DNA from 3 places in the Streptomyces sp. NBC_01460 genome. Region 3 is predicted to be linked to each of the others. Evidence: riboswitches for the same ligand, from Rfam matches in the RefSeq annotation. Region 3 holds a riboswitch; each other region holds the start of a gene.
The links. A riboswitch is a leader RNA that binds a small molecule or an ion and turns the genes downstream of it on or off. The one in region 3 is predicted to bind cyclic di-AMP.

Region 1 (7,407 bases), 1.9 Mb from region 3:
TCCGGTGACGTGAAATCACCCCTCCTCCGGACCGCCCACCTCCCGCCGGTGACCGTCCGAGGTCACCGCAGACCGACCTCACAGGGGATGTTCCGCCCGATGTACGAGATATCGCCTGCCGACTCCGGCCCGCCGAGCAGATACCCACGGGGTGGCGACGGAACCGGATTGAGCCGACTACCCACCGAGCATGGCCGAAAACAGATGCCGATCGGATCAGGAAGAGAGGAGCCATTTGCTTGTTCTTGCTCGATTCACCCAGGTACCATGCAACATTGAGCAAAAGGGCGACGAATTCACCCAGCCCCACCCATCAGGCGCGAGTCAGCAGCGGAAGCGGAGTGCGGACATGTCCCATGTCGAGACCGAGACAGCCGGCCAGCCGGAGTGCTGGCGCCGCGCCGCGGAGGTCGCCGTCGGCCGGAAGGCGGCCCTGCCGGCCACCGGTGAGCGCATCGCCGTCGTCGGCTGCGGAACGTCGTACTACATGGCGCAGGCCTACGCCTCGCTCCGGGAGGCCTCCGGGCAGGGCGAGTCGGACGCGTACGCCGCCTCGGAGTTCCCCTTCGGGCGCGCCTACGACCGGGTGGTGGCCCTCACCCGGTCGGGAACCACGACCGAGGTGCTCGGTCTGCTGGACCGGCTGCGGGGCACCACCCGTACCGTCGCCGTGACCGCCGACCCGCGGACCCCGGTGATGGACGCGGCCGACGAGGTGGTGGTCCTCGACTTCGCCGACGAACGGTCCGTGGTCCAGACGCGCTTCGCGACGACCGCGCTGACCCTGTTCCGCGCCCACCTCGGACTGCACACCGAGGACGTCGTACGCGACGCGGAGACGGCGCTGGCGGAGCCGCTTCCCGAAGGGCTGCTGGAGTGCACCCAGTTCAGCTTCCTGGGGCGCGGCTGGACGGTCGGGCTCGCCAACGAGGCGGCGCTGAAGATGAAGGAGGCGTCGCTCTCCTGGACGGAGTCGTACCCGGCGATGGAATACCGCCACGGCCCCATCAGCATCGCCACGGCCGGGACCGCGACCTGGATGTTCGGCGCGGCCCCGGAGGGGCTCCGGGAGCAGGTGCTGGCGACCGGGGCCCGCTGGGTCGAGAGCGCTCTGGACCCGCTGGCCGACCTGGTCCGGGTCCAGCGGCTGGCGATCGCCCGAGCGGCGGCCCGCGGTCTCGATCCCGACCTTCCGCGCCATCTGACGCGGTCCGTGGTGCTCGGCACGGCGGCCGGGGCCTGAGCCTCCGGCCCGCGGTGCCCGGGCACGACGGCCGGGGCCGGGCACGGCGGTCGAGGGCCGGCCCCCGTCAGGGCATGCCGCGCACCGGGCCGGCGAGCAGCCCGGTGTGCGGCCCCGGACGCGGGGGTCAGGCCTCTTCGAAGTAGGCGTCGAGCACCTCGTCGAGTTCCGCCGTCCACCCCTTGAGCTCGCTTCGGGCCCCGGCCTCGACCTCGGCGTTGAACCACCGGACGCTCGACAGGTGGACCGTCACGGTGAACCGGCGCCCGAAGCGGCCGGTCCTGACCTCGACCGCGCCGATCTCGGACCAGTCGAACTCCGCCTCCTGGTCGTCGAGCCGGAAGCGGACACCCGCGGCGTCCACCCTGATCGATCCGCGCCGGTCGCTGACCTCGAAGACGGGCGCGTCCTTGTCCTCGGCGCCGTCGGCGTCCTTGGCTCCGGCGTCCTCGCTCACCGCCTCGCCGTCCGGGGTGGCCTCGTCGTCCGGGATCGCGTCGGCGGCGGCCGTGGACTCCTCCGCGGCCTCCTCGGCCGCACCCTCGGCGGGAGCGTCCGCGACGTCGCCCGCCGGGACCTCGCCGGGCTCCGCCTTCTCCGCTTCCGCCTCCGTCCGCGCGGGGGCAGGGGCCGTCAGGCCGGGGATGTACGCCGGGTCTGTCCCCGCGGCGAACTCGGGCTTGTTGTTCGAATCTATGCGCTGCTCCACGGCGGGCAGTATGGACGACGAACCTGTACGAGGCCAGTCACCCCGGCCCCGACCGGCCTGTCGCGCGGGTGCCGGCCGCCGCGGTGGGGGAGCACCGGGGGACCTCGGACACGACAGAAGGGTGGTGCGGGTTCCGCCGAACCCGTACCACCCTTCAATGCCGGCCCTCTGTCACACGCCGTGTGTCAGAGGCCCCGTGTCCATGGAGCCTCAGTAGGCACCGAAGACGTTGTCGATCGAGCCGTACCGGTCCGCGGCGTAGTTGCACGCGGCGGTGATGTTGGCGACCGGGTCGTAGCTGTCCGTCGACGTACCGGGCACGTGGTACGCCTGGAAGGTCGGGTCGATGACCTGCAGCAGGCCCTTCGACGGGACGCCGTTGATCGCGTTGATGTCCCAGTTGTTGATGGCCTTCGGGTCACCCGCGGACTCGCGGATGATGTTGCGGTGGATGCCCTCGTAGGTGCCGGGGATGCCGTGCTCGGCCATGACGGCCAGCGACTCCTTGATCCAGCCGTCGAGGTCGTTCGTGTACGAGACCGGCGCGGCCGCGGGGGCGGCTTCGGCGGCCGGAGCGCCCTCGGTGGCGAGCGACGTGCTCGTGCGCTCCGAGCGGTCGGCGCGGTCGGCGCTCTTCTCGGCACGGTCGGAAGCCTTGGACCCGGCCTTGTCGGCCTTGTCCGCCGCCTTGTTCTCACCCTTGGCGCCAATGGTGATCTTCAGGCCGGGGTGAATGAGGTCCGGGTTTCCGCCGATGACCTTCTTGTTGCCCTCGTACAGGGCCTTCCAGCCACCGCTCACGGAATGCTCGCGAGCGATCTTGGCGAGAGTGTCGCCGAAGACGACGGAATAGGTGGTGGACGTGGACTTCTGCGCGGCAATTCCCTTGCCGGACACAGCAGTCGACGTTGCAGCCTTTTCCACCGCAGCGGGCTGGGCCGGGGCGGCGAAGGCGCCGGTGGCACCGATGAGGGGCAGGGCCAGGGCGGCTCCACCCGTGCTCACGGCGATGATGCCGCGGGTGAGCGAAGTGGTCCTGGAACGACGGTGCTTACCGCTTTCGGGCATGCTGAATTCCTCTCCGCCGCCTGCGAAGTGAGCTGTCGGGTTCGAGCTGGAGATGCCCGGCCGCATGGGAATGCGACTTCACCCCGAGCCGCTCCGGAAACCGGATCGGCGCTTACTTGGGTCCCCCGCTCCTGCCGTACGAGAAGTGGTCGGGTAACCGGACGGCGGCAGGATTCGGCGTTCCGCCCGGAGTGATGGTGACCGTAGGCGAGAAATAGGGAAAGGAACAAGCCTGGCGGAGTGATCACAATTCATTCGCAAGATCAATTCACGGGAATTCATGTAATCCACCCCACATCGCGTCACTCATTTCTCTTGCCGCAGAAGGGAACCGACGGGCGCACGCCCGCGTCCGGGGCGTCGGAGGTGACCCTGGTCACTGAGTCCGATTCGGGCGTTTTGCGCCTACCCGCAGGGGCCCAGGTCGCACGAAATGGCCTTTTATGGATTACGGGATTAAATTCAAAAAACACTCCAAATCGGGCATATGACTCACGCCCGATGCCCGCAGGCGTACCTGGAGCGTCGGCGTGGAACCGATCTGCCTATGACTGAGAGCCCGTACGCGCCTGTCCCCCGGATCACCGTCCTGCCGGTCCAGCCGGGTGACCCGCCCTTCCGTGTCGTGGAGATCGACGGCGAGGTGATCGGGACGGCGACCGCCATGACGGACGTCCTGAGCGCCGCCGCCACGGCCGGGGTCGTGGTCCACGACCTCGACGACCCGGCCTCCGTCCGGTGGGTGGGCGGCGGCAAGCTGCACTGGAGGCCACACTGAGCGGAAGGGCCGGGCGGGGCCGGAAGGGACTGCCGGAAGGGACTGCCGAGGGTTCGCGAGGCGCCCGGCCGGTGACGGGCCCGGCGCGCGTCAGGCCCTTGCGGTCAGACCTCGGGGGAGGGCGCCGGCGCGGCCGTGGCGCGCAGCAGGTCCAGCGACGTGTCCAGCGCGGCTTCCAGGTGGGTGATCCGGCCGGTGGACATCAGGATGACCACTCCCCCCTGCACCGCGGCGACCAGTGCGGCAGCCGCGCGGTCGGTGTCCAGCCGGGGGTCGACCTCGCCACTGTCCTGCATGAGGCGGATCCCGGCACGCAGGGCCGCCTGCCACTGGTCGAGCAGTCGTCCGGTCAGCGCCTGGGCGGCGGGGGTCGTGCGGCCCAGCTCGGTGATCAGCACGCCGAGCGGGCAGTTGACGCCCTGTTGCTCGTATCGCCGGACGACCGCGTCGCGCCAGTCCTGCCACGCCTGCCACGTACCCAGGTCGCTGAGGTGCGGCTCCTGGTCCTCCAGGACACGCTCGGCCTCGCGGGCCCCGACAGCGAGGAGCAGCTCCTCCTTGCCTCCGGGGAAGTAGTGGAAGATCTGGCTCTTGCTCGTGGAAGTGCGCGCCCGCACGTCGTCGAGCGTGGTGGCCCCGGCGCCCCTGGCCCGGATCTCCTCCGCCGCGCCCTCCACGATGCGGCGCCGGGTGGCCGCCCCCTTGGCCGTGAGTCGCGGTGGGGCACTGGTCCCGCTCGGCATGCCTGCCTCCGTTTCTGGACTTGCCAGTCCATTTTATCCGGACGACTCTGGCACCCGTCCACAGGGAACGAGAGCAGACAAGAGGACGGAAACATGCGAGCGATCGTCATCGAACGACTGGGCGGCCCGGAGGAACTCCGGCTCGTCGACCGTCCGGCCCCCAGGCCCGGCCCGGGCGACATCCTGGTCGACGTCACGGTGGCCGGTGTGAACTTCATGGACACGGGTGTGCGCCGACTGGGCCCCTCCGCGGGCGGAGTCCCCTTCACGCCCGGCGTGGAGGGTGCCGGGCGGATCGGCGCCCTGGGCGAGGGCGTGACCGGGTTCGCCGTCGGCGATCGAGTCTCCTGGGTGTACGCGTCCGGCTCCTACGCCGAACAGATCGTGCTGCCTGCCGCCGATGCCGTGCCCGTGCCGGACGACATCTCCGACGAGACGGCGACGAGCCTCATGATGCAGGGCATCACGGCCCATCACTTCACCACCGAGGCAGCCCCGGTGGAGCCTGGCCAGACGACGCTGGTCCACGGGGCGGCCGGCGGCCTGGGACATAATCTGACCCGGATGATCAAGGCGCGTGGTGCGACCGTCATCGGGCTCGCCTCCACCGAGGAGAAGGCGGAGGCGGCCCGGCGCAACGGGGCGGACCACGCGATCGTGTCCAGCGGGGACGCTTTCGTGGCACCCGTCCTGGAGCTGACCGGCGGCCACGGTGTCCACACCGTGTTCGACGGCGGGGGCGGGACCACGTTCCGGGCGTCGATGGGCGTCGTACGGCGCCACGGGACGTTGCTCTACTACGGAGCGTTCAACGGCACGGTCCCCGTACTGAACATGAGGGAGCTGCCCCGCAGCATCAAGGTCTGCTATCCGGTCTTCCGCGACCACATCCCCGGCCGCGAGGAGCTCCTGCGCCACAGCGCCGCGCTCTTCGACCTGGTGCGCCAGGGGGTACTGCTTCCCGCTGTCGGAGGGCGCTACCCGCTGCGGGACGCGGAGCGGGCGCACCGCGACATCGAGTCCCGGTCCACCACGGGCAAGCTCCTCCTCTTCCCGTAGCGGAAGGAGCCCCTGCGCAACGACGACGGGGAGACGTCGACCGGGGGACGGCCGCGGGCCACCGCCGCCGCCCCCGGGCTCCTTCCCGTCAGTCCTGGACCGTCAGTCCTGGACCGTGATGGCGAGGGCCGGGCAGACCGCCGCGGCCTGCTCGACGTCGTCGGCCCGGTCCGACGGCGGTGCGGGGTCGAGCAGCACCGCGATGCCGTCGTCGTCCTGGTCGAACACGTCAGCGGCGGCGACCACGCACTGTCCGGACGCCACACACTTGTCCTGGTCGAGGGTCACTTTCATGAGCACTCCTTCGTCGTCGGTGTCGATGAGGGGACGGTGGGGGGAGGAGTCACCAGGCCACGGGCAGTTCGTGGACCCCGTAGACGGATCCGTCGTGCTTGAACGACAGCTGCTCCAGGGCGGTGTCCAGGCGCAGGGTCGGGATGCGCCGGTAGAGGGTGCTGTAGACCACCTGCAGCTCCATGCGGGCCAGCGGCTGGCCGACGCACTGGTGCACGCCGAAGCCGAAGGCGACGTGGCGGCGCGCGTCACGCCGGAGGTCGAGCCGGTCGGGGTCGGGGAAGACCTCGGGATCACGGTTGCCGATGTCGTTCGGCACGATGATCCCCTCCCCCGCCCGGATGACCTCACCGGCGATCTCGATGTCCTCCAGCGCGACACGGCGGCGGCCGCCGTGGGTGATGTTGAGGTAGCGCAGCAGCTCCTCCACGGCGCCGGAAACCACCTTCGCGTCCCCGGTGTCGCGCAGCAGGGCGAGCTGGTCGGGGTGTTCCAGGAGGGCGAGGGTGCCCAGGGCGATCATGTTCGCGGTGGTCTCGTGTCCGGCGATCAGCAGGAGCACGCCCATCTCGGCCGCCTCACGGCGGGACAGCTCCCCCGCCTCGACGCGCGTACCGAGTCCCGACAGGAGGTCGTCCGCCGGACCGGCGATCTTGTCGCCCATCAGCTCGTCCAGGTACCCGATCAGGTCGGCGTGGGCCGCGGCCCGCGCCTCGGGCGGTGCGCTGCGGCTGATGAGGGTCTTGCTGTTGACCTGGAAGAAGTCGTGGTCGCCGTACGGCACTCCGAGCAGTTCGCAGATCACGAGCGAGGGGACCGGGAGGGCGAAGGCCTGGACGAGGTCGGTCCGCGCGGGGCCGGACAGCATCTCGTCGATCAGTCCGTCCACGATCTTCTGGACGGCGGGCCGTAGCGCCTCCACCCGCCTGATCGTGAAGGGGGCCGTCACCATCCGCCGCTGACGGGCGTGTTCGGGGTCGTCCATCAGGATGAAGCTGAAGCTCGTCCCCCTCAGCGGCGCCGGGCTGGGATATCCGGGCCGGGTGACGTCGGCGCTGATCCTCGGGTCGGCGAGGAGGGTGCGCTGTTCGGCGTATCGGGTCACCAGCCAGGGCGTGGTCCCGTCCCACAGGCGGACCTTCCGGAGCGGCCCCTGTTCCTGCTCGGCCTTCAGGGCGGGTGGCGGGTCGAAGGGGCATGCCGCCGCCCGGGACATCGGGAATTCCGGGGCCGCTGACGGGTGTACCTCTTCCGGGCGTGCCGTGCTGGTCATCGCTTCCTCACTTCGTCGTGCGGGGGCTGACGCGCCGTCGGCCGCTGTCACGGCGCGGACGGTTCGAGGGACGGGACGGGACCGCCGATCTCCGGGCGGCGCAGTCGGGCCTGTCTGGGCATGTTCCAGCCGAGGACGCCGGTCACCCTTCCGTCGCGCGCGTAGCGCAGGACGAACCGTCCGCCCGCGAGGTCGCCGTCCACGACGGTGGCCTCGGCGTCCGGCCCGGGCCGGCCGTGG
Region 2 (7,407 bases), 2.9 Mb from region 3:
GAGGGCGGCGCGAGGACCGCCGCGAGGACGGCCGCGAGCCCCGCCGGACGAGTACCGACCACCCGAGGAACGACCGTGTCATCGATGCATCCTGATCCCGCGCCCTGCGACGCACAGCCGGGGACCCCCGACATGAACGCGATCGTGGGCAGCCACGATCTCCTGCTCGTCACCCTGGACACCCTGCGGTTCGACGTGGCCGAGGAACTGGCCGCGGCCGGGCGCATCCCGAATCTCGTCCGGCATCTGCCCGGCGGGGTCTGGGAGAAGAGGCACGCTCCGGGCAGCTTCACCTACGCCTCCCATCAGGCGATCTTCGCGGGTTTCCTGCCGACTCCCGCTCGCCCCGGTCCTCATCCGCGGCTGTTCGCCGCACGCTTCGAGGGCAGTGAGTCGACCGCGGACGGCACCTTCGTCCACGACACACCCGACATCCTGTCCGGCCTCGCCGCCGTGGGCTACCGCACGGTGTGCGTCGGCGGGGTGGGGTTCTTCAACCGCCGTCCCCCGCTCGGCTCGGTGCTGCCCGGTATGTTCCAGGAGCGCCACTGGGAGCCGGAGTTCGGTGTCGCCTCGCCGACGTCCTTCGAGGCGCAGGTCGCACGCGCCGAGCAGGTGATCGGGGAACTCCCGCAGGAACAGAAGCTGTTCCTCTTCGTCAACGTGTCGGCGCTTCACCAGCCCAACTGGTTCCACCTACCCGGCGCCACCGCGGACGCGGGTGACTCCAGGACCACCCACGCCGCCGCCCTGGAGTACGTCGACCGTCACATAGGTCGACTCCTCGCGGCAGCGAGCAGCCGTCGCAGGTGTTTCGCCATCGTCTGTTCCGATCACGGCACGGCCTACGGGGACGACGGCTACACCGGTCACCGGCTCGGCCATGAGGCCGTCTGGACCGTGCCCTACGCCCACTTCCTCCTCGAACCGGGGGCGACCCGATGACCGGCACCACAACCACCACCGGGACCGAGCCCGGCGCGGACACCGGCCCGTACCGCAGCTATGTCTACGCCTACCCGCACAAGACCGCCTACCGCCCCCTCGGCGAGCACCCCGCGGGGCCTCCCTCGCTGAGCGAGCTCTGGGCGTCCGAGCGGAAGGACGCGCTCTCCCTCTACCTGCACATACCGTTCTGCGAGGTCCGCTGCGGCTTCTGCAATCTGTTCACCCGCATCGGCGCGCCCGACGAGCTGACGACGCGTTACCTCGACGCGCTCGACCGGCAGGCCACCACCGTCCGTGACGCTCTCGGCGACGACGGGCCGGTGCGCTTCGCGGCAGCCGCCTTCGGGGGCGGCACCCCCACCTTCCTCACCGCCGGCGAGCTGGAGCGCCTCTGCGACATCGCAGAGAAGCGGATGGGCGCCGACCTGGGAGCGGTGCCCCTGTCGGTCGAGACCTCGCCGTCGACGGCGACGGCGGACCGGCTGACGGTCCTGGCCGGCCGGGGCACCACCCGGATCAGCATCGGTGTGCAGAGCTTCGTCGACGCCGAGGCCCGGGCCGCGGTCCGCCCGCAGCGCCGCTCCGAGGTCGAGGCCGCCCTCGGGCGGATCCGTGACGCCCGTATCCCGGTCCTCAACATCGACCTGATCTACGGCATCGAGGGCCAGACCGGAGCGAGTTGGCGCACCTCACTGGACGCCGCCCTGGCCTGGCGCCCCGAGGAGCTGTACCTCTACCCGCTCTACGTCCGCCCGTTGACCGGTCTCGGCCGGACGACCGGTGGCGCGGCAGCACCGCAGGCCCCGGACACCGCCTGGGACGAACAGCGGCTGCGGCTGTACCGCGCGGGCCGCGACCACCTGCTCGCCAGCGGCTACGAGCAGGTGTCGATGCGGATGTTCCGCCGCGCGGACGCCCCGCACGCGGGCGCCGACGACTACGCCTGCCAGACCGACGGCATGATCGGGCTCGGCTGCGGTGCCCGCTCGTACACCTCGTCCCTGCACTACTCCTTCGACTACGCCGTGGAGATGCGGGAGATCCGGGGCATCATCGACGGCTTCACCACCACCGTGGACTTCTCCCGGGCGGAGGTCGGCCGGTACGTGGACGAAGGCGAGGCGCGCCGGCGCCATCTTCTCCAGTCGCTCCTCCAGGCCGAGGGCATGCGGCCCTCCGAGTACCGCGAGCGCTTCGGCACCGACCCCTACGAGGACTTCCCCGCCGAGCTGGAGCTCTTCTCGGCGCGGGGCTGGCTGGACGATTCGGCGTGCCCGGCCCTGCTGCGCCTCTCCCCGGAGGGGCTGGCCCACTCCGATGCCCTGGGCCCGGACCTGTTCTCCCCGGCCGTGCGGGCCGCCATGGCCGCGTACGAGGCGAAGTGAGAGACGCGAAGTGGGAGAAGCGATAGGCATGGACCTGACGATCCTCTACCGGGGCCCGCTCTCCTCGTGCGACTACGACTGCCCCTACTGTCCCTTCGCCAAGCGGCGGGACAGCGGTGATCAGCTCCGCTCCGACCGTGCGGCCCTGGAGCGGTTCACCGCATGGGCCTCGGCGCAGACCGGTGACCGGCTGTCGGTTCTGTTCACCCCCTGGGGCGAGGGCCTGGTGCGGTCCTGGTACCGGAAGGCGCTCGTCGAGCTGTCGCGGCTCCCGCACATCCGCCGGGTCGCCATCCAGACCAACCTCAGCGGCCGCACCGCCTGGCTGGGTGAGGCGCAGCGCGACAAGGTCGCCCTCTGGTGCACGTACCACCCGGGTCAGACGCCGTACGAGCGGTTCCTCGGCCGGTGCCGGGAGCTGGCGGCTCTGGGTGTGCGCCACAGCGTCGGGGTCGTCGGTCTGGAGGAACACCTGGAGGAGGCCCGCCGGCTCCGCTCGGCGCTGCCGTCCGATGTGTATCTCTGGGTCAACGCCGCCGAGGGCCACACGTACACCGACGAGCAGGCCGACCGCTGGACGGCCCTCGACCCCCTGTTCCCCTACAGCAGGCACCCCCACCGCTCGGCCGGACTCCCGTGCAGGACGGGCGGATCGGTCGTCTCGGTGGACGGTGACGGGACGGTGCGCCGCTGTCACTTCGTCCGCGACGAGCTGGGCAACCTCTACGACGGGAGTTATCGGAGCTCACTCGGCCCGCGCGGCTGTCCGCTCGACGTGTGCGACTGCCACATCGGCTATGTGCACCTGGAGACACTGCCGCTGTACGACGTCTTCGCGGGCGGGGTGCTGGAGCGGATACCCGCCCGTCCGATGCGGATACCCGCCCCGGACGGGCTCGTGCCCGCGGACCCGGCCCGGCGTCTGCTCCCCCTCGTCGGCCGCTGACCGCCCGTCAGCGGCAGGGGTCAGAGCGGCAGCAGGTCGGGGCGCTTGGCCTCGACGTGGTCCCCGGAGGACTCCCCGCGCAGTCGCCGCCCGATCCACGGGACGAGGTACTCGCGCGCCCACTGGATGTCGTCACGGCGCACCTCGAACGTCCCGCGGTGCACCTGCGGAGGCCACACCTGGTCCGGGTCGGCCGGCGCGTCGAGGCCGAGGACCTGGGCGGCGCGCAGCGCGACCCGGGTGTGCCCCTCGGCCGAGAGGTGCAGCCTGTCGCTGTCCCACGCCCGCCGGTCCTGCACGGACCGCAGGGACCACAGGTCCAGCACCGGGCAGTCGTAGCGGTCGGCGATGGACCGGACGTGCGCGGTGAACATGGCGATCTTGCCCCGCAGGTGCTTGAGCACGGGGATGCCGCGGGTGTCGAACCCGGTGGTGACCATGACGGTTCCGACCGCCTGGGTCAGCTCGGCGACCGCACGCTCGAAGCGTTCCGCCACGTCGTCCGGGTCGGAACCGGGGCGGAGGATGTCGTTGCCGCCCGCGCAGAAGCTGACCAGGTCGGGTGCCAGCTCCTTCGCCCGGGGGACCTGTTCCTCGACTATCTGGTCGAGGAGGCGTCCGCGTACGGCGAGATTGGCGTACCGGAAATTCCCGTGCGGGTCGTCCGCGGGGCCGACCGTCGCACCGAGGACGGGGAGCTGGTCCGCGAGGAGGACCGCGAGCCGGTCCGCCCAGCCGACGAGCGTCCCGCCGGGGCCGGGGTCTCCGACACCCTCGGTGAAGCTGTCGCCAATCGCTGCGTACGACCCGATGATGCCTCGTTGTCTGTTTCTCGAATCGTCTGCCACAAGCGCTTATCCTGCACCTTCGAATGTGACCTACGCGACCGTAATAAGGGGTTGACGGGTGGTGAGAAAGACCACCCGGTCAGTTTTTGGTAAAGCAGGAATAAGGAGAGGGGCGGTGCGCCGTGGCGCACCGCCCCTCTCCTCGAAGCGATCGAACCGGGTGATGTGTCCCGGACGGAGTCTCAGATGGAGACGCCGTGCGAACGCAGGTAGGCGATCGGGTCGACGTCCGAGCCGTAGCTCGGGCCGGTCCGGACCTCGAAGTGGAGGTGCGGGCCGGTGGAGTTGCCGGTGGAGCCGGAGAGGCCGATCTGCTGGCCGCCGGTCACGGTCTGGCCGGCCGAGACCTCGAGCGAGGACAGGTGGGCGTACTGGGAGTACATGCCGTCGCTGTGCTGGATGACGACCTCGTTGCCGTACGAGCCGCTCCATCCGGCGGAGACCACGGTCCCCTGGCCGATGGATCGGACGCTGGTGCCGGAGGCGGCCTGGAAGTCCGAACCGGTGTGGTAGCCGCTGGACCAGCTGGCGCCTGAGGCGCGGTACTGGGTGGTGACCACGGCGTTCTCGACCGGGGTGGCCCAGCCCGATCCGGTGCTCTCCGACGCGGCGGAGTCGGCGGTCTTCGCGGCCGTCTCCTCGACCGGAGCGGCGGCCTTCTCCGCGGGAGCGGCGGCCTTCGGCGCGGCCTTGGAGGGCGCGGCCTGGGCTGCCTTCTCCGCGGAGCCGGACGCCTTGGCGCCGAGGGTGAGCTTCATGCCCGGGCGGATCAGGCTCGGGTTCTCGCCGACGACGTCACGGTTGTCCTGGTACAGCTTCTGCCAGCCGCCCTTGACCTTCTTGTCGGCCGCGATCTTCGCCAGGTAGTCGCCGGAGACCACGGAGTAGGTCTTCGCCGAGCTCTTGGCCGACGCGGGCGCGCTGTGGGCGGCGGCGGACTTGGCGGCCGGGGCGGCCTGCTCGGCGGCATGGGCGCCGGTGGCGCCGATCAGCGGGAGGGCGAGGACGGCGCCACCGGTCCCGGCGGCAAGGACGCCTCGGGAGATCGGGCCGGTCTTCGTACGACGGTGCTTGCCTTTTGCGGGCATGGGGGAATTCCTCTCCGGCGCCTGCGAGGTGAGCTGTCGGGTTCGGGCTGGAGATGCCCGGCCACGTGGTGCGCGACTTGACCCCAAGCCGTACCGGATCCCTCCGGCCGGCGGCCTACCTGGTTCCCCCGCTCCTGCCACACGTGAGTCGGTGCGGATTCCGGGCGGCGGCAGGATTAGGCGTTCCGTCCGGATTGACCGTGACCGTAAGCGAGCCGGGACGCCGCGAACAAGCCCCGCATTGCGGACCGGAATCGGCGCTTCAATTCCGGTGCGGAATTCCCGTCACACTCCGTGGATCCGGGATCTTGGCTTTCCGCACGGCGTCCGGAATACCTGTCGCGATCTCCGCCACGCACCGTCACGGATATGATCCCGCTCACCCACCTCACCCCATCTCCCGCACAAGCGGGGCATGTTCCGCTAAATACGCCAATACGGACATGTCATGGCCACCACCTACAGGGCGGACCGACACCTCTGCGACCGAGACGGTTGGCCGATGCAGCCATGTCGTATCGTCGCGAGCGTGCCCCCGTCGGCGAGCGGCGCCGACGCCCGACACCCCAGGAGCCCTTGTGACGCAGCTGCCAGAGGTCCCCCCGGCCGGCCCCGAGCCGACGGACGTCGACCTGACCGGTGTCCGCAACTTCCGCGACGTCGGCGGGCTTCCGACCATGGACGGCCGCACCGTGCGCTACGGGCGCCTCTACCGCAGCGGCCATCTCGCCCACGCCACGGAGGCCGACGCCACCTTCCTCTCCGGGCTCGGCCTGCACACGGTCTTCGACTTCCGCAACGCGGCCGACCACAAGCTCGACGGCCTCGACGTGGAGCTGCCGGGTGTCCGGAATGTCAGCATTCCTCTCTCCGACCCGGCCGACGGCGCGGAGTTCTGGCGGCTGGTGCGCGACGGGAACATCCAGCAGCTGCGCTCGATCCTGGCCGACGGCAAGGGGACGGACCGCATGGTCGCCTCGTACCGCTCGATCATCAAGGACCGCACCGCCGAACACAGCCGCGTGCTGCACGCCCTGGCGGAGGACAGCATGCCCGCGCTGATGCACTGTGCGGCCGGGAAGGACCGGGCCGGCCTCTCGGTCGCGGTCTCCCTGCTCGCGGTCGGCGTCGAGAAGGAGGCCATCGAGGCCGACTACCTCAAGTCGAACGACGCGCACCGCCGCTACAAGGTGAAGCGCAGCGACTCCTCGTCGGCGGGGATGTCCGACGAGGTGATGGAGCTGCTCAACCCCCTCTTCGGCGCCCACCCCGACTACCTCGGCGCCGCGTTCGCCGCCATCGAGGAGATCTGGGGCAGCACGGACCGCTACTTCCTCGAAGGCCTGAAGATCACCCCCGAGACCCGCGAGCGACTGCGTGAGCGGCTCGTCGAGGACGCGTGAGCACCGGGGTCAGCCCTTGCCGGCCACGGTGAAGAGAAGGAAGAGGAAGGCCGCGACCACGTGCCCGGCCACCAGGTAGGCGAGGAGCCGGATCACGACGCCGCGGGGCATCCGCCGCTCCTGGGTGTCCGCGCTCCTCGCCCTCCGGGGAGTCAGGGGGTCGTAGTGCTCCGAATCGGACATGACAGTCCTCTCTTCCGGCATCTGGGACCGGCGTGACGAACGGGACGGGACGTGCGGTGCGGGGTGCGTGAGCGGGATCAGAGCCGGTGGACCGTGCTGCCCAGGCACAGCTCGGCGGTGGGGCTCTGCAGCAGCGTGTGGACGAAGAGCAGGCGCGCCCCGCCGGCGTCGAGCGCTGCGATCCGGTGCGGGGTGAGCGAGTCGAAGTGCGCGCTGTCCCCCGGACCGAGGTCGTGGACGGTCTCGCCGAGCACGACCCGGAGCCGGCCGTCGAGGACGTACAGCCACTCCTCACCGGGGTGGACACGCACGAGGTCCCCCTCGGTGCCGTACGGGACGTGGACCCTCAGGGCCTGCATGGCGCGGCCCGGTCCACCGGCCTGCCGGTAGACCCAGCCGCCCGCTCCGGTGCCGCGCGGCGTGGCCTCGAGGCGACCGCCGCGGACGATCGCGTCACGTTCGGGCGGCATCTCCCCCAGGAGCTCGGAGACGGTCGTACCGTAGACACGGGCGAGGCCGAGCAGCATCGGCAGCGAAGGCTGTCTGCGGCCCGTTTCGAGCCGGGAGAGGTGGGCCGGCGAGAGGCCGGCCCGCCCGGCCGCCGCC
Region 3 (7,407 bases):
CCCTCCAGCAGGCGATACGCAAGATCGGGGGGTGCGGCAACACCCTTGCCTACGCCACTCCGCCTGGCAACATCCCCGTATACAGGCCGTGTTGGCGTACCGCGTGGAGGCCGGCAGGATCCCGGCCCGGGAGTGGGTGCGAAAAGTGGTCGGAGCACCGTCCCGGATGGCGTAGAGTTGCAATCACAACGACGCGGGGTGGAGCAGCTCGGTAGCTCGCTGGGCTCATAACCCAGAGGTCGCAGGTTCAAATCCTGTCCCCGCTACTGAAAGACAGAGGCCCGGATTCTTTCGAGAATCCGGGCCTCTGTCGTATGCCGTCACCCGGCCGCCGGTCCCGGGCTTGACCTTGACGCCGCGTAAAGATCTAGCGTTTCCGTCATGGAGTGGTCCATCCAGGAAATCGCCCGGCGCGCCGGCACCACGAGCCGCACGCTCCGGCACTACGGAGACGTCGGTCTCCTGGCACCGAGCCGCACGGGTGCCAACGGTTACCGCTATTACGGCCAGGAGGCTCTGGTCCGGCTCCAGCGCATCCTGCTGCTGCGGGAGCTGGGGCTCTCCCTGCCCGCGATCAAGGACGTGCTGGAAGGGCAGCGGGACACCTCCGCCGCGCTCCGGACCCATCTGCGCCTGCTGGAGCAGGAGCGGGAGCGCATCGGCCGGCAGATCGCCTCGGTGCGGACCACTCTCCACCGGACCGAACAAGGGGAGGAACTCATGGCGGAGGACGTGCTCGACGGCTTCGATCACACGGAGTACGAGCAGGAGGTCACGGAGCGCTGGGGCAGGGAGGCGTACGAGCGCGGCGGCCGGTGGTGGCGCGGACTGACCGAGGACGAGCGCGCCCGCTTCCAGGGCGTGCACGAGGTCATCGCCCGGGACTACGGGGAGGCCAGGGCCGCCGGCCTGGCGGCGGACAGCGAGCAGGTGCAGGACATCGCGCGGCGGCACTGCGAGTGGCTGTCGGCGACCACGGAGCCCACGCGCGCGTACGTGACCGGCCTCGGGGAGATGTACGTCGCCGATCCCCGCTTCGGGAGGAACTACGATCGCCACGGAGACGGAACCGCCGTCTTCGTACGGGATGCACTGACGATCTACGCGCAGCGCCGGCTCTCCGACTGACCTCCGGAGGACGGGGCTCCGGCGTGCTCCTCCCTTTGGCCGATGACGAGTCGCCGCTCGGCGCGGCTCCGGCCAGCCTGGGTGGGGCGCGGTACCGTCCGCAGCCGTGGGTGGACCGGGCAGGGGTGTTGCACAGGTGGGGAAGCGGGACGGACGCCGACGGGGCGTTCCCGGGAGCGCCCGCTCCCAGCGGTTCGTGCGTGCGTTGCCCGCCCTGATGATCTGTGCCGGGGTGGCCTTCGACCTCGCCACGCCGCCCGAGGTCACCGCTGTCCCGCTCTTCGCCGCCGCGGCGCTCGTCGCCGCCCCGTTCTTCTCGCTGAGCAGCACCGTCCGCATCGGGATCGCCGCGGTCCTGGTCGTGCTCGCCATCCGGCTCTCGGACGGCGTGCTCCTCAGGGTCACGCCGGTCACCGACCTGCTCACGCTGATCACCGTCGTGGCCCTGTCCCTCGTGATCAACCGCGTCGTGCACCGCGGCAACGAGCAGCTCGCCTCGGCGAGGGTCATCGCCGAGACGGCGATGCGTGCGGTGCTCCCGGTGCCGGACGCCCGGATCGGCGGGCTGCACATCGCGGCGCGGTACGAGGCGGCCCAGGCGGACGAGTTCGTCGGCGGCGACCTCTTCGCCGTCGCGGACACGCCGTTCGGGGTCCGGCTGGTGGTCGGGGACGTGCGGGGCAAGGGGCTGGACGCCGTCGCGGCCGTGGCCGTGGTGATCGGGGCGTTCCGGGAGGCCGCCGAGCAGGAGCTGTCGCTGGAGGGCGTGGTCCAGCGACTGGAGCGGGCGCTGGCCCGTGAGGGCTCGCGGCGGGGCGGGCTCGACTCCATGGAGGGGTTCGTCACCGCGGTCCTCGCGGAGATCCCGGCCGGTTCGGACACCCTGCGGGTCGTCAACCGCGGCCATCCTGAGCCGCTGGTGCTGCACGCGGACGGGGCGCTCGACGTGCTGGCCCCGACCGTGCCCGCCCTGCCGCTCGGGATGGGGCTGGACGTGTGGCCCGACCGGTCGGACGAGTGGGCGCTGCCGGCCGGGGCGACCTTCCTGGCGTTCACCGACGGCCTCTCCGAGGCGCGCGACGCGCAGGGTGTCTTCTACGACCCGGCGGCCCGGCTGCGCGGCCGGCTCTTCCCGGGGCCCGAGGAGCTGCTGTCGGCGCTCACCGACGACGTACGGCTGCACACCGGTGGCCGGTCGACGGACGACATGGCGCTGCTCGCCGTCGGCCGGCCTTCGCACGGGCAGCAGGAGCGACGGACGACGGTGAAGATCGTGGGGCGGGACAGTGAATGACCGGTCGCGACTTTCGGTAGTCGAAGGACCGCGCTCCGCATAACATATGACGCACCATCAGAAACTGCTGGCTGGATGAGTGGTGCTCAACTCGCCCGTTTGCGCCCGTTTGACCCCTGAAAGTCCAGGCCGGAGGCGTGAACGATCTGTGGGAACAGCTTGGAATCGGACCCGGGTGTCTATTAACGTTCGATAACGCAGCGCGGTTGTACCCGCCGTCGCAAGAGACGGCACCGTGCGCAGCGCCGAATTCCGCAAGGGAACCGGGGAACCACCTACATGGGGTGAATCGGGCACCTGTGTCTCGCGAGAGACGAAGGGGCCCGTAGGAGACCTTCCTGCTCCGAACCCGTCAGCTAACCCGGTAGGCGAGAAGGAAGGAAAGGAGAGCGCCCACGTGGCGTCCAATCAGCCTGCCCCCGAGGCCCCGTCATCCTTCAGGACCGGAGGCTTCGGTGATGAGGACAGGACGTGGGAGGAATGGAACCCCACCGAGGAGTCCATCCGCCCCGTACGCGGCCGTCATCGCGTAGCCAAGCAGCGCGGTCTCGCCCGTAGCTCCACCGTCCTCGGCGTCGGCGTCATCGCGGCCGTCGGTGCGGGCGGCATGGCCACCGCGCAGAGCAAGCCGCCGGTCTCCATCTCTCTTCCCGATTCCATCGCGGACAACCTTCCCGACGCCAAGTCCCTTCCCGGCGTCGGTGCCTTCATGTCCGGCGACTCCGACGCGGAGCACGAGACGGCCGCCGCGTCCTCCCCGCTCACCACGGCCGGCATCACCGCCGCCGAGGCCCAGCAGGGCACCACCGACGCGGGCGAGGCCCTGCGCGCCCGCATCCTCCAGCAGGCCGAGCAGCAGTCGGCGGGAGCCGAGGCCGAGGCCAGGGCCGCCCAGGAGCAGGCGGCGGCCGAAGCGGCCGCGACCCAGGCCGCCAAGCAGCAGAGCGCCGCCGAGGCCGAGGCCGCCGCGGAGAAGAAGGCCGAGGAGGAAGCGGCGAAGAAGAAGGCCGAGGCCGAGCGCCTCGCCAAGCTCGCCGCCAGCTACGCCGTCCCGACCTCCTCGTACACGATCACCTCGACCTTCGGGCAGTCCGGCTCGATGTGGTCCTCCGGCTACCACACCGGACTGGACTTCGCGGCTCCCACCGGCACGCCGGTCAAGGCCGTGCACAGCGGCACGGTGAAGTCGGCGGGCTGGTCCGGTTCGTACGGCTACCGCACGGTCCTTGAGCTCGACGACGGCACGGAGGTCTGGTACTGCCACCAGTCCTCGATGGACGTCACCGCCGGACAGAAGGTCACCACCGGCGAGACCATCGGCCGCGTCGGCGCCACCGGCAACGTGACCGGCCCGCACCTCCACCTGGAGATCCACACCGCGGACGGCTCGGGTGTGGACCCGATGAGCTGGCTGCGCGGCAAGGGCCTCACGATCTGATCCCCGGCGCCGCTCCTCGGCGCACCGGAACCCCGGCGGCCCTGACGCACGACCCCCCGACGTCAGGGCCGTCGGTCTGCCCGGGTCCGCCCGGCGTCGCCTGTCACGGGGGCGCCGGGCCCACCCGGGCCGCGCGGGGTGCGGGCCGCGAATCGGAATAGGTGCCTCCGTCAGCTGGTTGTACCCGGGTATGACTTCTCTGCGCCCGCTCGGTTCCTCCGGCCTTCAGGTCTTCCCCCTCGCCCTCGGCGGCAACGTCTTCGGCTGGACGGCCGACGAGGACACGACCTTCGCCGTCCTCGACGCGTATGTGGCGGCGGGCGGCAACTTCCTCGACACCGCCGACTCCTACTCCGCCTGGATCCCAGGCAACGAGGGCGGTGAGTCGGAGACCCTCATCGGGAAGTGGCTCAGGGCCCGCTCCCGCCGTGACGACGTCGTCATCGCCACCAAGGTCGGCGCCCACCCGGCGTACAAGGGGCTCTCGCCCACCACGATCAAGGAGGCGGCCGAGGCGTCCCTGCGCAGGCTCGGCACCGACCACATCGACCTCTACTACACGCACTTCGACGACGAGAGCGTCCCCGTCGAGGAGATCATCACCGCCCTCGACCAGCTGGTGAAGGCCGGCACGGTGCGGGAGATCGCCGCCTCCAACATCAGCCCCGCGCGGCTGCGGGCCTCCCTGGACTTCTCCGAGCGCGAGGGCCTGGCCCGATACGTGGCACTGCAGCCGCACTACAACCTCGTCTCGCGCGACACCTACGAGGGCGCGCTCCAGGACACGGCGGCCGGTGCCGGTCTTGCCGCCGTCCCGTACTTCGCGCTCGCCTCCGGCTTCCTCACCGGCAAGTACCGGCCGGGAGCCTCCGTCGAGAGCGCGCGGGCCGAAGGCGCGGGCAAGCACCTGGAGACCGAGCGCGGACGCACGGTCCTCGCGGCGCTCGACAGGATCGCCCAGGAGCACGACGCGGAGATCGCCACGGTCGCCCTGGCCTGGCTGGCCTCCCGGCCGACCGTGGCCGCCCCCATCGCCTCCGCCCGTACGGTCGAGCAACTGCCCGCGCTGGTGGCGGTGGCCGGTCTCCGGCTGACCGAGGCGGAGCTGGCGGAACTGACCTCGGCGTCGGCCTGACCTGACGGGGCGGGAGCCCGGCGAGCGCGCCGGGCCCACCGCCGAGGGTGAGTTGGCGGGATCTCCGCCCAGGGTGCGTGCGCGGGGTTCCCCCGGGAGTGAGTGCGCCGGGTCCACTGCCGGACGGCCGGGTTCTCCGACCGGTCCGGAGGCGGCCTAGCGATCCTCCAGGTACGGGTTGTGGCCGCCGTAGTGACGGTGCGGCGCGGGGAGCTGCTGCGGAGGCCCGTTGCCGTAAGGGACCTGACGGGGGAACGGCGGCGGCCCGGGCGGCCGGTGAGCCCGCCGCAGCCGGCCCGTCGCGTGCGCGGCGTACGTCAGGGCCGGGCCCGCGATGTCCCTGCGGTGCCAGAGATGGTGCAGCAACTCCTGCTCGCGGACGGCGAAGTCCCGGCCGGCCCCGTCGTGGCGGGCCCTGCGGCGCAGCATGGCCAGCGACGTCGCGAACGACTCGTACTCCGCGACGGCGCGTGCCGCGGCCCGGCCCCGCGCGGGGTCCGGGTGACTGTTCCAGTGCCTGGCCATGTCGCGGGCCACGCCCCGCGCCCGCATGGAGGCCAGCGCGAGGGGCTCGGCCGGGGTCAGCCAGCCGGCCGCCGCGTAGACCGGCAGCTCGGTGGAGAGTGTGCGCAGCTCCCGCTGGCGCGACCAGATCGCCAGCCAGGTCACCAGTCCCAGGGACGGCATCATGAACGCGCCGTACACCAGGTAGAAGCCGTACGGCCCGAAGGACGACGAGCCGTTCCACAGGGCGTGCATGCCCATGGCGAGGCCGAGGCCGACCGGCGGCAGGACGACCCGGCGCACCCGGTGACGTGCGCCGCCGAGTGCCGCGATGCCGAAGCCGATACCGGAGAGCACCGTGAACAAGGGGTGCGCGAACGGCGACATCACCACGCGGACGAAGAACGTCCCCACCGTCACGGAGGCGAAGCCGGTGGTCCCGAGCTGCTGGTCCTCGCCGAAGGCGTTGCCCAGGTAGAGGATGTTCTCGGTGAAGGCGAAGCCGGTCGCCGTGAAGCCGGCGACCACGATGCCGTCGACGATCCCGCCGAACTGCCGTCTGCGGAACAGGAAGATCAGCAGGACCGCGACGGCCTTGGCGCTCTCCTCGACCACCGGGGCGACCACCGTCGCCCCGAGGGTGTCGGCGCCCGCCGGATCCGCGGTGGCCGTCGCTATCCACTGGGTCGCGAAGGAGTTGGCGATGATCGCCACGAGCGCGGCGGCGCACGCGCCCCAGGCGAAGGCGAAGAGCAGATTCCGCCACGGCCCCGGTTCGACCCGGTCGAGCCAGCGGAACGCCGCCATCAGCAGCGGCACGGGCAGGACGGCCAGCCCCAGTCCCACCAGGAAGCCCTCGGTGCCCGTCTGTCGGCGCACCAGGGCCAGGATCACCAGCCCGCAGAGCGCGAGCATCGTGATCACCGCACCGGCGCGGAACGCCTTGCTGCGCCAGACCATGCCGACGCGGCGGGGCCGGTAACGCCACTGGCCTCGCTCCGGGACGGCGCCCAGGAACTCGTCGAGCTGCTGCTCCTCGAGAACCGGGACGGCCGGCTGCTGATGCTGCACGGACCCCTCGGACACCTCACGACCCTAACGAGGGGGACCGACAACTCGCCACGGGGTGGTGGCCGGAGAGCCGGACGGTGGCTGATCAGCGACGGGTGAACAGCACGTCGTGCACGACGTGGCCCTTGTCCAGGCCCTGGCCCTCGAAGCGGGTCAGCGGCCGGAACGCGGGCCGGGGCGCGTAGCCGCCGTCCGCCTGGGTGTTCTCGAACAGGGGGTGCGCCGTCAGGACGTCCAGCATCTGCTCGGCGTACGGCTCCCAGTCCGTCGCGCAGTGGAGGACCGCGCCCGGCTTCAGCGGCTTCGCCACGAGGTCGAGGAAGTCCGGCTGGATCAGCCGCCGCTTGTGGTGCCGCTTCTTGGGCCAGGGGTCGGGGAAGTACACCCGGAGGCCGTCCAGCACGGCCGGCTCCAGCATCTCGCGGAGCAGGATGATGGCGTCACCGTTGGCGACGCGGACGTTGGACAGCCCCGCGCGTTCGGCGAGGCCCAGCAGATTGCCCTGGCCGGGCGTGTGCACGTCGACGGCCAGAATGCCGGTGGCCGGGTCGTCGGCCGCCATCTGCGCCGTGGCCTCGCCCATGCCGAAGCCGATCTCCAGGACCACCGGGAGGCCGTCGAAGAGCGTCGGGAGGTCGAGGACGCCGAGGCCGTCGATGTCCATGCCCCACGTGGGCCAGAGGCGCTGGAGGGCGTCCTCCTGGCCGACGGTCACCCGGCTGCGGCGCGGCTGGAAACTGCGGATCCGGCGCTCGTGGTGCGAGCCCGCCGGGTCGGCGGCCGGACCACCGGGGAAGCGGGGCTCCTGGCGCAGCCTGCGCTGGCGCTCGAAGGAGG

Region 1: linked by a shared signal. The riboswitch ahead of OG488_RS28985 (LysM peptidoglycan-binding domain-containing protein) and the one ahead of OG488_RS20025 (M23 family metallopeptidase) in region 3 are both predicted to bind cyclic di-AMP.
Region 2: linked by a shared signal. The riboswitch ahead of OG488_RS33085 (M23 family metallopeptidase) and the one ahead of OG488_RS20025 (M23 family metallopeptidase) in region 3 are both predicted to bind cyclic di-AMP.

Annotation. Positions count from the first base shown of each region.
Region 1 covers NZ_CP109473.1:6,407,870-6,415,276, reverse strand. The annotation lists gene OG488_RS28995 (SIS domain-containing protein) at 350-1,243, shown strand; gene OG488_RS28990 (hypothetical protein) at 1,371-1,952, opposite strand; gene OG488_RS28985 (LysM peptidoglycan-binding domain-containing protein) at 2,163-3,020, opposite strand; cyclic di-AMP (ydaO/yuaA leader) riboswitch at 3,023-3,208, opposite strand; gene OG488_RS28980 (hypothetical protein) at 3,568-3,798, shown strand; gene OG488_RS28975 (TetR/AcrR family transcriptional regulator) at 3,903-4,541, opposite strand; gene OG488_RS28970 (quinone oxidoreductase family protein) at 4,635-5,600, shown strand; gene OG488_RS28965 (ferredoxin) at 5,703-5,894, opposite strand; gene OG488_RS28960 (cytochrome P450) at 5,944-7,167, opposite strand; gene OG488_RS28955 (NAD(P)/FAD-dependent oxidoreductase) at 7,215-7,407, opposite strand, start outside.
Region 2 covers NZ_CP109473.1:7,343,818-7,351,224, reverse strand. The annotation lists gene OG488_RS33110 (STM4014 family protein) at 1-95, shown strand, start outside; gene OG488_RS33105 (STM4013/SEN3800 family hydrolase) at 133-945, shown strand; gene OG488_RS33100 (STM4012 family radical SAM protein) at 942-2,333, shown strand; gene OG488_RS33095 (STM4011 family radical SAM protein) at 2,362-3,279, shown strand; gene OG488_RS33090 (SGNH/GDSL hydrolase family protein) at 3,300-4,127, opposite strand; gene OG488_RS33085 (M23 family metallopeptidase) at 4,310-5,215, opposite strand; cyclic di-AMP (ydaO/yuaA leader) riboswitch at 5,221-5,379, opposite strand; gene OG488_RS33080 (tyrosine-protein phosphatase) at 5,794-6,618, shown strand; gene OG488_RS33075 (DUF6126 family protein) at 6,628-6,801, opposite strand; gene OG488_RS33070 (helix-turn-helix domain-containing protein) at 6,879-7,407, opposite strand, start outside.
Region 3 covers NZ_CP109473.1:4,479,321-4,486,727, forward strand. The annotation lists tRNA gene OG488_RS20010 (tRNA-Met) at 193-266, shown strand; gene OG488_RS20015 (MerR family transcriptional regulator) at 382-1,128, shown strand; gene OG488_RS20020 (PP2C family protein-serine/threonine phosphatase) at 1,235-2,422, shown strand; cyclic di-AMP (ydaO/yuaA leader) riboswitch at 2,656-2,808, shown strand; gene OG488_RS20025 (M23 family metallopeptidase) at 2,820-3,860, shown strand; gene OG488_RS20030 (aldo/keto reductase) at 4,051-4,995, shown strand; gene OG488_RS20035 (PrsW family intramembrane metalloprotease) at 5,152-6,585, opposite strand; gene trmB (tRNA (guanosine(46)-N7)-methyltransferase TrmB) at 6,656-7,407, opposite strand, start outside.